Regions from separate parts of the Bacillus sp. PK6-16 genome, predicted to be linked through region 1. Evidence: riboswitches for the same ligand, from Rfam matches in the RefSeq annotation. Region 1 holds a riboswitch; each other region holds the start of a gene.
The links. Region 1 has a riboswitch for cyclic di-GMP ahead of M1D66_RS21735 (SpaA isopeptide-forming pilin-related protein). Riboswitches for the same ligand answer to the same signal wherever they lie in the genome.
Positions count from the first base shown of each region.

Region 1 (3,205 bases):
GCTATATTATATCTTTATTATTATATCTACTTTTAGCTTTTAGTATTGTTTTCGTAACGGTAGGCATTCCAACTACATATGAAGATTCTAATACATTTTTCATGGGGATAACTATGATTTGTGCTGTGACATTCTTTATGGGCCGGAATATATGGGAGAAAAAAGAAATGAATAATGGAGTAACAGAATGAAATATACATGTCCGTGCTGCGGGTATAGAACAATAGAAGAAGAACCACCAGGTACATATGAAATTTGTAATATATGTTACTGGGAAGATGATGAGGTACAGTTTAACAATCCTGACTTTGAAGGTGGTGCAAATGAAGTCTCGTTAAGACAAGCACAGAAAAATTTTATTGCATTTGGTGCTTGCGAGGAATGTTTTATTGGATTAGTTAGAAAACCGACTAGTGAAGATGTGAAGGATGCTAGTTGGCAGCGAATTTGTTAAGTGAAATGTTATTACTCAATTCAATGGGAGTAATAACATTTTTTATTTAGTGCTGAAAGAATTACTGCCGTCTTATAAGGTAATAAGAAGGACTAAATTGGTAAATTTTATTAATGGATATATTTTCAATAAATACAAAAGTATAGATGTATAGTCAGCTTTGTGTGTTTAATGTTATCATATTGAATGATATGGAAATTTTTAATAGAATAAGTAACTAAAAATTCAAAGGTAATGAAGCTTTTGTTGTATAAAGAAAATACTTAGTAGTAATCAACAATATTAAAAATAAGATTCGTATTTATATAAATTTAGTAGAAATGGGGTTTTAAAAAGGAATGAGTATAAGCATAACGCGGCAAAAGATTTTGGCGGCCGCTTCTCAAATTGTGCAATGTAAAGGGGTTGCTAAATTAACCTTAGAAGCAGTGGCAAAAGAGGCGGGTGTAAGTAAAGGTGGATTATTGTATCACTTTTCAAATAAAGAAGCTTTAATAGAAGGTATGATAGTCAGAGGGGTAGAGGATTATGAGGGAGCCATTTACAATAAAGTAGCGGAAGACGCAGAGAAGAAAGGGAGATGGGTTCGCTCTTTTGTAGAGGAAAGATTAAATAATGAGAGAAGAACAGAAGAGTTATCTAGTAGTATGATGGCAGCATTCATGTTAAAACCTGAATTACTTGAGCCATTACAACAATCATTTCAGCAACTGCAAAAGAATATAGAAAACGATGAGATAGATGCAGTTTGTGCAACAATTATTAGATTAGCAGCAGATGGATTATGGTATTCGGAATATTTAGGGGTTGGAAGACTAAGCCCCGAGTTAAGAGAAAAAGTGATTCAAGCTCTTATTAGAAATTCATATAAATAGAATATACGAACTATATAATGTGAAAATAATTCACCGTTGCTTCTTTAATGTAGTGGTGAATTATTTTTTTTATTAGAAAAATAGAACAATTTTATAGAGTATTGAATTATAACCGTCCAGACGGTATAGTAATATTTGGTTTAAGAGGAAAATGAAACAAAAAAAGAATAAAAGATATTTTTAGCACACTATTCGAAAGGATAGGCCGCAAAGCTTAGAGTCTACGGTAATACATATTGGTTACTAAGATCGTCTGGTTGCACATTTTTGATGCAACCGGACGGTCTTTTTTTGTTATATAAATATAAAAAATAGGAGGGAACTATGCAAATGAAAAGTACTAAAAGACATATTTCAATGGTTTCATTAGTTTTTCTAGTATTATTTTCAGTGCTGAATGTGTGGGCTCCAGTTATTCAAGCTGCTGTGATGAAAAGTCCAGTGGACGAAATTAATATTTCCCGTACTGATGGCACGACATCTGAACCGTATCAAGCCTCAGATGGTATGAAAGTAGAAGTGAAGTGGTCAGCTAAAGAAAAAATAAAAAGTGGAGATCAATTCACAATTGATATGCCAAAAGAGTTTCGAAAAGACCTTATGAATATGAGTTTTCCTTTAAAAGATGCTGAAGGAAAAACAGTTGGTACATGTGAGATGAAAAAGGGTCTATTAACGTGTACTATGGGTGATTACGTAGAAGGAAAGAATAACATTAAAGGTTCTTTATTCGTAGAATTCTACTTTGGTCTAGAAGCATATGATGGTGTTAAAGAAATTCCATTAGAATTTAACGTTGATGGTCAAATCGTCAATAAAGAAGTAAATGTAAGTAATACGACAGAGAGACCGAAGCCACAGCCCAATACAGATAATCTATTGAAATGGGGTTCTTATAATCAAGAAGATCCTTCGATTGCTGATTGGCTTGTATATGTAAATGCAACTGGAACAGAAATGCAAGATCTTAAATTAACAGATACATTAGGACCTGGGCATGAGTTAATTACAGACAGCGTAGTATTAGAAGAGGCTGTATTTGAAGATGGTTATGCACCAACAAATATTAAGCCAGCAGATTTATCTAACATTAAAATTAATACAACAAAGGCTGGATTTACAATTGAGTTTCCAGACAGTTCAAAAGGTTATATTTTAAGATATAAAACAAAGATTACTAATCCTTCTGCAAAGCCTCATAAAAATACTGTGAAATTAGAAGGTAAAAATATTAAAACTGAAGAAAAAGTAGGACAAGTATTCGTAAGTGGTGGAGGGGGAACCGGTTCAGGTGACGATAATCCACCTAGTATTGAAAAAAATATAGTTGATGAGAATGGCAAGCTTGTAGAGAATGAGCAGCTAACACAAATGGATCAAGTGATTCAATACCAAGTTGGTACACATATACCGAACGATCCTCCTAAATACACATCAATGGTAATTCGTGATGATTTAGAAGATGTTTTAGAAGTATTAGAGGCAAAAGTATATGATCAAAATGGCCAAGATATTACTTCTAAAGGGACGTTAAAGATAGATAAGCAAAGAAGTGAAGTAACATTTACGTTTGGTGAGAATTTTGACTATAAGTCATATGAAGACCAGATAATTAATCTTAGTATCAAGGCGAAAATTAAAAATGATGCAGACTTATCTTCTTACGTAGATAAGAAGATTCCTAATAAAGCGGAATTACATTTTGATGATAAAACATTAACATCAAAAGAAGTAACTATTACGCCGCCTGAAGCTCCAAAAGATGGTACAGTATCGCTTCATAAAATAGATTCTGAGAATCCGAACAAAGGGTTAAAAGGTGCCGAATTTGAAGTCCGAAATAGTGCAAATGAAGTTGTTGCAAAACTGAAAACGG
Region 1 covers NZ_CP096511.1:4,241,746-4,244,950, reverse strand. Annotated here, with positions in the region: gene M1D66_RS21750 (hypothetical protein) at 1-191, shown strand, start outside; gene M1D66_RS21745 (CPCC family cysteine-rich protein) at 188-454, shown strand; gene M1D66_RS21740 (TetR/AcrR family transcriptional regulator) at 793-1,329, shown strand; cyclic di-GMP riboswitch class I at 1,502-1,594, shown strand; gene M1D66_RS21735 (SpaA isopeptide-forming pilin-related protein) at 1,654-3,205, shown strand, end outside.

Region 2 (3,205 bases), 640 kb from region 1:
AGATAAATCTTGTACTGCATTTTGGATTAAACTCATTTGATTAATAATTTGTCCAATCACTTCATTACCTTCAATTGAATGTTGTTCCATACCTTCAGAAGCAACCGCAACTTGTTTTGCAGCCCCAGTTATTTCTTCTACCTTATCTTCCATTCCATGTACAATTCCTAAACATTGTTGTACTGAAGTTTTTTGAGACTGTGCCCCTACTCTTAAACCTTCAATAGAACTTGCAATCTCTTGAACTGCCATGCTGTTTTCCTCTGTACTCGCCGACAATTCTTGTGAAGAAGAAGAAACTTGCTCAGCAGTTTGCCTTACTTTATCTATAATCCCTTTAAATTTTTCAATCGTGTTATTGAAATAAACATTAATAATTCCAATATCATCTGGTCTTTCTTTTAATTTAATACTTAAGTCACCTTCACCAATTTTACGTAACCCTTCTCGTAAATCTTTTAATGGAGCTAACGAGTGACGCACAATAAAGAATTGAGTAATAGTCGCAATTGCTAATGAAATAATGATAAAGAGTAAGCCCTGTATCATAAACTTCTCTTTTGTAATAGGAACAATGGAAGCATCTAAGTCAGCCGCAACAATTGCAACAATATTGTTTTCTCCATCTGTAATTGGTTCTAATATTGTCACCCACGAACCTATTTCATCTTCATATACTTCTGTCATTTGAGCCTTTTTCGTATCAATCACTTTATCGTATGCCTTCATCCAATGAGCGGGTTGTTCATAATAATCTCCCGGCTTTATAGGAAACGCATTTGTTAACTCTGTAGTCAAACCAACGAGTTGTAATTCTCGCTTTTCATTCGGCTTTGCTCCTGTAACATACGTTTGTCCAACGCTTTTCAATTCTTTTGACACTTCATCTAATTTCTCTGTTAACTTTTCTTTTTTCACTTTTTCGGCTGTAGGATCTTTCGCCATGTCTCTAACTAATTCTACATCCAGTTTTTTCAATACTATTTCTCCTGTTTCAATAGACTGCCTTTCAAATAAAGACATCATACTATTTTGAAACATATTGAAACTTAATGCACCCATACTTCCAACAAGTGTCAAAATAACTAATACGGTTAATAAGACGTTCTTTTGAAGGAACGATAACTTATGCCAATATTTTTTCATTAATATCCACCTTCCTTAATCAATACAAACAAAAAAACAAAATATATGGATATTTTGTTTGAAAATGTTTCTCAATATGTTCGAGAATAAAAAAAAGCCAATGTAAAAGCATTGGCCAAGACCAACCCTATCCGTCCGGTAACTGGCTAGCGTAGCCTTTCGACCTTAGCTCCTGTAGTTTTGCGTCCTCATGTTTCCATCAGTTTGCCTTTCTCGCTGAACGAGTTGAACGATATGGGAGTTCTATGAGAATTAATTTATTCTCTTTCAAAGATTACAACATATAAATCAAAATGTCTACTTATTTAGAGATATAAATACAAATTTTTAATGCATTGCTTTTTCAAAATAATTTCAAAAAGTACGTGAATGTTACTTTTTTTGTGTTATATAATAAAAAATGTATAAATAACAAGGATTTCTTCGGGTATTTATTTAATTTTCATTCAAATTAAACTATTCGAATATATCTTAACTAATGAATTTCGGAGGTAGTTTATCATGTTTTGGCTACAATTTCTTACCTTGTTACTCTGTATTTTTATTGGTGCACGCCTAGGCGGAGTTGGTTTAGGAGTAATGGGTGGAGTTGGTATGGCAATACTCGTTTTTGTCTTCCACCTACAACCAACCGCGCCTCCTATCGATGTAATGCTTATGATTTTGGCAGTAATTACAGCTGCTGGTGCTTTGCAAGCTGCTGGAGGAATGGACTATCTTGTTCATCTAGCTGAAAAGACATTACGAAAAAATCCAAAGCGTATTACTTTTTTTGCTCCAATTGTTACTTATTTATTCACACTATGTGCAGGTACTGGTCACGTTGCCTATTCTGTACTTCCTGTTATTGCAGAAGTCTCTCGTGAATCAGGGATTAGACCGGAACGCCCAATGTCGATTGCCGTAATCGCTTCTCAACAAGCAATTACAGCTAGTCCAATTTCAGCTGCCACAGTTGCTCTTTTAGCAATGTTAGCTGACTATAAAATCACCTTATTAGATATTTTAAAAGTAAGTATACCTTCTACTTTCATCGCTTGTATGATAGCTGCATTCGTTGCTAGTAAGATGGGAAAAGAATTAAATGAAGACCCTGAATACTTAAAACGATTAAAAGAAGGAATGATTCCTAAGCTTGAAGAGAAAAAAGAATTTGTAGGTGTAAAGGGCGCAAAATTATCAGTTATCCTTTTCCTAGTAGGAACCTTCCTTGTTGTACTTCTTGGTTCATTTGAAGCACTTCGTCCAGGATGGATAGTTGATGGGAAGTTAGCTCGTCTTTCCATGCCGAACACAATTGAGATGGTTATGTTAACTATCGCGGCTCTTATTATTATTTTCTGTAAACCCAATGTAGAAAGCATTGTGTCTGGTAACGTCTTTAAAGCAGGGGCAACAGCAGTTGTTGCTATTTTTGGTATCGCTTGGATGGGAGATACTTTCTTTAATGGAAACTTAAATATGATTCAAGGATCCATTCAGCATTTAGTAACAAGTGCACCTTGGCTATTTGCCATCGCACTATTCATTCTATCTATTTTACTGTACAGCCAAGCAGCAACTGTTCGTGCCTTAATGCCACTTGGACTATCTCTTGGCATTCCACCAGCGCTACTGATTGCGATGTTCCCTGCAGTAAATGGATATTTCTTCATTCCAAACTATGGAACAATCGTTGCTGCCATTAACTTTGATCGTACTGGTACAACAAGTATCGGTAAATACGTATTAAATCATAGTTTTATGATTCCTGGCCTAATTGCAACATTTACTTCTATCGGAATTGGAATGCTCTTAATTTCAATTATGTTTTAAAGAAAAAGCACAAACCTTTATTTAAAAAGGTTTGTGCTTTTTTAATCAAATGTTTGTTTAAATTTTTGGGCAGTCTATTTCTCCATGTAGCACTTAAAATACTACACGTCCTTCCCTACAAACTTCTCTTTACTTCTTCAGCTAATTTTCTCGTACTTTCATACGCAGATTCAGCTAAACTAATTGCTGAAATAACTGAAACACCGTCCGCACCCGCTTCTATAACTGCCGCTGTATTTTCAAT
Region 2 covers NZ_CP096511.1:4,886,276-4,889,480, forward strand. Annotated here, with positions in the region: gene M1D66_RS25100 (methyl-accepting chemotaxis protein) at 1-1,146, opposite strand, end outside; cyclic di-GMP riboswitch class I at 1,281-1,365, opposite strand; gene M1D66_RS25105 (anaerobic C4-dicarboxylate transporter family protein) at 1,648-2,961, shown strand; gene thiE (thiamine phosphate synthase) at 3,077-3,205, opposite strand, start outside.
Region 2: linked by a shared signal. The riboswitch ahead of M1D66_RS25100 (methyl-accepting chemotaxis protein) and the one ahead of M1D66_RS21735 (SpaA isopeptide-forming pilin-related protein) in region 1 are both predicted to bind cyclic di-GMP.

Region 3 (3,205 bases), 1.8 Mb from region 1:
ATTTTCTTTCGCAACTGCAGTGACTTTATTGTTTTTCCTATTAATATCAAAGAAGCTACTTACATCATCTCCACTCTCCACATCTTGAATGGAAACATCATTCACAGTAAAATCCTTATTCACTTCACTTTCTAATACAAAAGATTTCGCATAGTGAATATCTTTCGATTGAGCAGGCATATTTTGATATACCTTATAAGAAAGTTGACGGGAATTATCTTCCACAATATCTCCTATTACACTTGGAGCTGGAATTTCAATTTGTGTGATCGCTAATTGGTCGTATGCTACATTAACACCTGAAGCATTTAATCTAACTTCTAGCGGTAATTCTGTTAAATTATCAAATGTAATTGTCATATCTGCTTCTGGAGTAGCTACTGGGCCTGCTGTTCCAGAAAACTCTATTTTATTATTCCCTTTATCTTGATACCTAATTGAACTCGTATCATACACGTATAAATTCGTTAAATGACTACCATCATTACGCAACGTAACATTTTTATAACTATTTATCCTTTTAAAATTCCACATTGCCGTTAATGGTACTTTTTTACTTGTTCCGTGCTCATAAAATTCAAAGGAAGCATTATAAGTTTGTCCTGACCTTCCGTTCCCATATAATTGTAAAAAGTTTTTTGCATCACCTTTAGTTATTGGTGTTTTAACATCTACAGACGAAGCTGTCATAGAGTGAATATTAATACGGACATCAATCCATTTCCCTTGATATTCACCAGCTTTTTTTACTAATACGTACTGTTCTCTATTTGAATTTCTAAATGTATATTGACTTTGACCAGTTCTGTCATCGCTACTACCCTTTACCTCATATGTTACTTGTGGGCTCCAAACAAATCTAAAAGCATATTTACCCGAGATAGAAGGCCCTTCACCTGTTCTATTATTTATTACCTTTACATTTGGATATTTAAGAATACTTGTAACAGGACTAGCAGCTAGTAGAGATTGGCTCTTTAATATCTTCTCAGCTTGAATAGCAGGTAATTCCTGATTATTTTCGTTGACCTTATTGCTCTCTTTTAATTCATTTTCCTTTGATACGAGTTCTTCATTAACCTTTTCTTTCGCTAAAGTCTTCGTTTCTTTTGGAATTTCAGCATTAGTAGCATTTATTTCTTGTTTTTTATTTTCTTCCAATACTTTCACTTTTTCACTGATTTCTTTTTTCGCAACTTCCTCTGAAACCTTTGGATTTTCATCAGAAATAGCTACATGTAAAGCCTCTTTTTTCTCTCCAACATGCAGAGAAGGAGATTCAATTTTCTTTTCATTCCCTTCAAACTTCACTATCGGTTCAAATTTGTACTCTCCAGCTTTTTTCATTTGAATGACTACATATACGTCACCGATAGAATTACTTTGTTCATTCTTTTCAATTTTTACAATGTGATCTTCTGTTACTGAAATGTTTTGAATCGCTTTATTGTTTTCATTCATTTTTTTCGTTTCTGCTTCATTAAACAGCTGCTCATTAGATAATTTCAGCTCGATATTAGCATCTTGTTTATTTGTATTTGTGATCTTTAATACTACATCTTCATCAACTTTTATTTCTTGTTTATCCATATGAACGATAAAACGTCCTTGCTCGTCGTTTGTAACCGCATAAACTTTCGTTGCAGAGTAGTCTAGCACACCAACTTGTGTAAATAATATTCCTCCAGCGAGAAGTATACGCCCAAATTTCCCTATTTGTTTTTGCAATGTACTTCCCTCCCTTGCTTCCTGCATACCGAATATTTCGAACATTGAATTTATTTTCTAGCTAAATTTACAATCATAGTGTATATTCCTAGAAAATAAAAAGCCTGGTTGCCTTTTGGATTTTCATACATCACAACATGTGTGAAAATCCAAACTGCAACCAGACTATCATAGTAATTTTCATTACCTTAGACTCTTAGCTTTGCGACCTATCCTTTCGAATAGTATGCCCATTTATTTTTTCTTTTTGAGACAATAAAAAAATCCGGTTGCCTCTTCGATTTTCATACATACAACTATGTGTGAAAATCCAAACTGCAACCAGACTATCATAGTAATTTTCATTACTTTAGACTCTTAGCTTTGCGACCTATCCTTTCGAATAGTGTGCCAAATATAGGTATTTATTTATCGTGTTTTGAATATACCATTAAAACCCAAAAAAGAAAATAGTTTTTTTAGAAAAAAACTATTAATTTTTATAATCTAAATTTTCTCTAGGAAATCCATATTGAAAACTTTCAAAAAACATTTTGATGTTAGAAACACATCATACATTCTTTATCGATAAAATGAGATTTTTACTATACACAAATAGCGAGATAAAATAAAAAACATCACTTCCAAATAAGTGATGTTTTTGTAGTTAATGCAGTGGTAACATAACCTCAACTGTCGTTCCAACCCCAACTTCACTTTCAAAACTCATTTTACCGTTGTGGTCTTTAATAATTTTTTCTGTAACTACTAAACCTAGACCAGTTCCTGTTTCTTTCGTTGTATAAAAGGCTTCATTTAACTTTGGAATTTTATCTTTCGGAATGCCGCATCCCTCATCTTTCACTTGAACGATGATTCCATCTTTTACAGTAACTTTAATCGTAATTGTTCCGCCAACTGACATTGCTTCAATTGCATTTTTGATTAAATTAAAAAAGACCTGTTTTAATCGTTTTTCATCACATATAATTGATGGTAAGTCTTTACTGTAAATACCTTGTATGTAGACTCCTTGTTTTAAAGCTGGCTTTTCCATAACTCGAATAACATAAGAGATAATTTCTTGTATGTTATGAGTTTCTGATTCTAGTGATTTAGATTTCTCAAATCCACTAAGTTCTGTAGCAATTATATGAATCCGATCTACTTCTTGTTTCATAATATCACTATAAATTTTATCCTCTGGATGCTTGTCTGCTTGTTTATTCACAAGTTTTTTTAAGTTTGCTAAAGGTCTTCTAATCTTATAACCAATAACCGTTGCCATCTTTCCAACAGCTGCTAGTTTTTCTGTCTGTTTTATTTCTTTGTCCATCATCTCAAGCGTACGAACGTAAGACTGAACCCTTAAAAATATAATCCAACATATGATAGTAAATACGCTATATAATGCCATTGGGATTAAAACGAGAGAAGATTGAATAATGATTCCTGTAAGAGCATACTTTCCGATAAGTATCGCTGGAACTAACCAGAA
Region 3 covers NZ_CP096511.1:703,385-706,589, reverse strand. Annotated here, with positions in the region: gene M1D66_RS03585 (WxL domain-containing protein) at 1-1,728, opposite strand, end outside; cyclic di-GMP riboswitch class I at 1,881-1,969, opposite strand; cyclic di-GMP riboswitch class I at 2,042-2,130, opposite strand; gene M1D66_RS03580 (ATP-binding protein) at 2,375-3,205, opposite strand, start outside.
Region 3: linked by a shared signal. The riboswitch ahead of M1D66_RS03585 (WxL domain-containing protein) and the one ahead of M1D66_RS21735 (SpaA isopeptide-forming pilin-related protein) in region 1 are both predicted to bind cyclic di-GMP.